Regions from separate parts of the Citricoccus alkalitolerans genome, predicted to be linked through region 1. Evidence: predicted binding sites of a transcription regulator. Region 1 holds the regulator's gene; the other holds the start of a gene.

Region 1 (2,455 bases):
TGCGGGCGGTCGGGCGGAAGCCGCCGTCGAGGGTGCCCGGGCCCCAGTTGTTCCATTCCACGGGCATCGACGCTAGCAAGAGGAGTCGGCGTAACCGCGCAGCGGCTCGCGCGGCACGCGGTCGGTACCGGGCTGGCGCACGCGGTTGGTGCGGGGCCGGCGATGGAGGGCCGCGGGTCGACACTCTCAGAGGTCAGGGCAAGTGGTGGTACGTCGATTGGACACAAGGTCTAGACTTGGCACTTCAAAGCGTCGAGTGCTAAGCCGGAAGACAGGCAGGAGGAATCGATGAGCGAACAGCCGCGCCGCATGCAGGTGCTGCAGGCCATCGTGGAGGACTACGTGTCCTCCCGCGAGCCCGTCGGCTCCAAGGCCCTGGTGGACCGCCACCAGTTGGGCGTGTCCTCGGCCACCGTCCGGAATGACATGGCCGCCCTGGAGGAGGAGGGGCTCATCGTGGCCCCGCACACCTCTTCCGGACGCATCCCCACGGACAAGGGCTACCGCATCTTCGTGGACCAGATCTCCGAAGTGAAGCCGCTGTCCGCTGCGGAGAAGCGCGCGGTGCAGACGCTGCTGGATGCCAATGGCGACTTCAACGAGATGATGGCCCGCACCGTGCGGCTGCTCGCACAGCTCACCAACCAGGTGGCCGTGCTGCAGTACCCCCATGTGGACTCCTCCACCATCCGGCACATCGAGTTCGTCTCCCTGGCGCCCCGCCGGGCCCTCGTCGTGGTGATCCTGTCCACCGGACAGGTCGACCAGCGGGCCTTCGGTCTCGAGGTCGAGGCCAACGAGACGTCGCTGACCGTGCTGAAGCAGCAGTTCCTGCGCTATCTGGACGGGCTGACCCCGGTCCAGGCCGCGGAGGGACTTCGGCTCGCGCTGGCCGAGGTGCCGGCGGAGGATCGCGATCTTGCCCTGGCCTTCGCCGTCCAGCTGGACCAGATGTTCGCGGCACGCCGGGAGGACCGAATCATCATGGCCGGCACCGCCAACCTGGCACGCTCGACGGGGGACTTCCCGTTCTCGATCGGCCCCATCCTGGAAGCCCTCGAGGAACAGGTCGTGTTGTTGCGTCTGCTGACCGAGATGGAGCAGGATGTGCGTGGCCTCAGCGTGCGCATCGGCTCCGAGAACACCGGCTCCCTGTCCGAGGCGTCTGTCGTCGCCGCCGGATACGGCCCCGGCTCCGGCGCCAAGCTCGGCGTCGTGGGCCCCACCCGCATGGACTATCCGGGCACCATGACCGCCGTGCGGGCGATCGCCCGGTACTTGTCCCGGATCCTGTCGCAATAGCGGCCAGGACCGACATCCACCACCCCACCACCGGAAGGAACACCGCAGACCGTGGCTGACCATTACGAGGTGCTCGGCATTGGCCGAGACGCCTCCGCCGAGGAGATCAAGCGCGCCTACCGCAAGTTGGCCCGCAAACTCCATCCCGACGTGAACCCGGCTCCCGACGCCTCCGAGGAGTTCAAGAACGTCACGCGTGCCTACGAGGTCCTCTCGGACCAGGAGAAGCGCCGCAACTATGACGCCACGGGCCATGAGAACGGCACCGGCGGCATGGGCGGCGGTTTCGGCGGCGCCGATTTCGGTGGTTTCCAGGACATCTTCGAGACGTTCTTCGGCGGTGGCGGTTCCGGCGGCATGGGCGGTGGCCGGGGCGGTGGTCCCGCCAGCCGTGCGCGGCGGGGACAGGACGCCCTCATCACTGCCAAGCTCGATCTCAGCGATGCGGTCTTCGGCACCGAGAAGACCCTCGAGGTGGACACCGCCGTGGTGTGCCCCACCTGTGACGGCAGCTGCTGCCAGCCCGGCACGCATCCGGAGACCTGCACCATCTGCAACGGCCAGGGCGCCATCCGCCGGCCGGTGCGTTCCATCCTCGGCACCGTCATGGCCGCCGAGACCTGCTCTGCCTGCCAGGGCTTCGGGACCGTCATCCCGGACCCGTGCCGGGAGTGCTCCGGCCAGGGCCGCATCCGTGAGCGCACCTCACTGACCATCAAGATCCCGGCCGGGGTGGCCACGGGGACCCGGATCCAGCTCGCCGGCCGCGGCGAGGCCGGCCCCGGTGGTGGCCCCAATGCCGATCTCTACGTGGAGATCGAGGTGCGTCAGCATGAGGTGTTCGTTCGGGACGGGGACCATCTGCTGGCCACCATGAGCGTCCCGATGGCGGCCGCCGCCCTGGGCACCACGCTCACGCTGGACACCTTCGACGGTGAGAAGGAGGTTCCGGTGAAGGCTGGCACCCAGTCCGGAGAGGTACAGACCCTCAGGGGCCTGGGCGTCGGCCGGTTGCGGGGCTCCGGCCGGGGCGATCTCAAGGTCACCCTGCGGGTGGAGACCCCCACCAAACTCGACGACGAGCAGCGCGCCCTGCTGGAGCAGCTGGCCGGTCTGCGCGGTGAGGACCTGGTGCACGGCACCACAGAGCACC
Region 2 (2,455 bases), on a different contig from region 1:
AAGCCCGGGGCCTTGACGGCCACGACGTTCAGGGTGCCGCGGATCTTGTTGACCACCAGCGTGGACAGGGCCTCGCCCTCGACGTCCTCGGCGATGATGAACAGCGGCTTGTTGGCCTGGAGGACCTTCTCCAGCAGCGGCAGGAACTCCTGCACGTTGGAGATCTTGCCGGAGTTCAGCAGGATGTAGGGGTTCTCCAGGACGGCTTCCTGGCGCTCGGCGTCGGTCACCATGTACGGGGACAGGTAGCCCTTGTCGAACTGCATGCCCTCGGTGATGACCAGCTCGGTGGAGGTGGTCGAGGACTCCTCGATGGTGATGACGCCGTCCGTGCCGACCGTGTCGAAGGCACGGGCCAGCAGCTCGCCGATCTCGTCCGACTGGGCGGAGATGGCGGCGACTGCGGCCACCTGGTTGCCGGAGACATCCACGGCGTTCTCGCCCAGACGCTTGTCGATGGCCTGCACGGCGGTCTCGATGCCGCGCTTGATCTCGTTCGGCGCGGCACCGGCGGCCACCTGGCGCATGCCCTCGTTCACGAGGGCCTGGGCCAGCACGGTGGCGGTGGTGGTGCCGTCGCCGGCCACGTCGTTGGTCTTGGTGGCCACTTCCTTGGCCAGCTGGGCGCCCATGTTCTCGTACGGGTCGTCCAGCTCGATGTCACGGGCGATGGTCACGCCATCGTTGGTGATCGTCGGGGCACCCCAGGACTTGTCCAAAACCACATTGCGACCCTTGGGGCCGAGGGTGACCTTGACAGTGTCGGCCAACTTGTCGATGCCGGCCTGCAGTGCGCGGCGGGCCTCATCGTTGAAGGCAAGCTGCTTCGCCATGAACGAAGCTCCTTTCGTAAAGGAAATCTGCGAATTCCAATGAAAATTGCGGGGAAAAGCTCAAGGTGCGCGGCCGGCGTCGTGCGCTGGTTCAGTTCAGAACCACCACTGACGACGGCGGCGCGGGACGCACGCAGGCCCGGCCGGCTCAGGTGCCTGGCCGGGCCTGGGCGCATCAGCCGGACGCTCGGGTCCGGCGCAGGGTCACTTGGTGACGATGGCCAGCACGTCGCGGGCGGAGAGCACCAGGTACTCCTCGCCGCCGACCTTGACCTCGGTGCCGCCGTACTTGGAGTACAGGACCACGTCGCCCTCGGCCACGTCGACCGGGATGCGGTTGCCCTTGTCATCGATGCGGCCGGCGCCGACGGCCACGACCTGGCCCTCCTGCGGCTTCTCCTTGGCGGTGTCCGGGATCACCAGGCCGGAAGCGGTGGTCTGCTCGGCTTCCAGCGGACGGACAACAATACGATCCTCAAGGGGCTTGATAGAGACAGACACGTCTGTACTCTCCTTCTTTTGGGTGGGCCACCCGAGCGTGCGGGCAGCCAGCGTCTATGGATGGTGTTGTGCGCCGGAGGCTGGCCAACCGTCGTCGCGGGTGCCGGATGGCAGGTCCTTCAGGCTTAGCACCCGGTGCCCCGGAGTGCCAGAAATGACTCTAGGCCGGGTTTAGCACTCGGTCAAGGTGAGTGCCAAAGAGCGTCATCGGGAGCTGCAGCGGTCAGTCATCCGACAGCAGGTTGCCGATGACTCGTCCCCGCCACCGTCCTGTCCGTACTCGCGGCCGTGCGGCCGCCGCTCGCGTAGCTAGGCGTTCCGTCGGGCCCGGAAGATCCCGACGGCGGCCACGCACAGTCCCGCGAACGCGGCGCCGAGCGCGATCAGCGGCCCGGCGAGAGGTACCCACACCACGTCCCGACGGATGGCGTCCGCCGCCTCGGAATCAGAGAGCATGTCCCCACCGCCGAGCGTGAAGGTGCCGGCCACGAAGACCTGGGCGATCACGGTGACGATCAGCAGCAGTGCAGCCACCACACCGACGGCCATGGACGCGTACAGCAGGATCTTGCACCACAGGGGTGCGGTCGCCGCCTGCCGTGACGCACGGGAATCCCGCCCGACGTCGGCCCGTCCCGCATCCGGGGCGAGGTCATCGACGTGGTGGGGGCCGTCGTCATACCCGTCCTGCTCGTCCCTCGTATCCGGGTGCTCATCATCGAAGCGGCCGAAGAAGTCGAGGCGCGGCTCACCTTCTCCGCCATGGTCCAGATCCGGCCGGTCCTGGTTCGGGCGCGCAGAGTGGGGCAACGGAGGGCGCGAGGTGGGACGGCTAGGCATGGTCCCAGCCTACCGGTGGGCCCGCGGCAGCGGGTGGACATGTGGACTGCCGGGCAAGGCCTGCCGGTACCGTGGATCCGTGGCTTCCTCCTCGCATGACCCTCACTCCACCCACTCCGCTCCAGGCGGTCAGGTTCGCGCCTCCGCTAGGGACTCCACGCAGGAGGACACGGTGCTCATGCCCGTGCTGACGCCGGAGGGGTGGTCGTTGTTGAACTCACTGGAGGGGTACCGGGAATCCGAGGCCCTGGCACTGTCGACTCGCCTACGGAGCGAGGGGC

The links. The regulator HrcA, encoded in region 1, represses chaperone genes, less so after heat shock. The targets are predictions, from matches to a motif close to TTNGCACTCGNNNNNNNCGAGTGCNAA.
Region 2: a site for HrcA is predicted at 1,506-1,532, ahead of groES (co-chaperone GroES). Genes of this name have one in related genera too.

The regions. Positions count from the first base shown of each region.
Region 1 covers NZ_BAAALH010000001.1:1,075,532-1,077,986, reverse strand. The annotation lists gene ABD134_RS04825 (DUF3097 family protein) at 1-61, opposite strand, end outside; gene hrcA (heat-inducible transcriptional repressor HrcA) at 289-1,302, shown strand; gene dnaJ (molecular chaperone DnaJ) at 1,354-2,455, shown strand, end outside.
Region 2 covers NZ_BAAALH010000002.1:1,672,700-1,675,154, reverse strand. The annotation lists gene groL (chaperonin GroEL) at 1-833, opposite strand, end outside; gene groES (co-chaperone GroES) at 1,038-1,334, opposite strand; gene ABD134_RS13625 (hypothetical protein) at 1,644-2,174, opposite strand; gene ABD134_RS13620 (class I SAM-dependent methyltransferase) at 2,353-2,455, shown strand, end outside.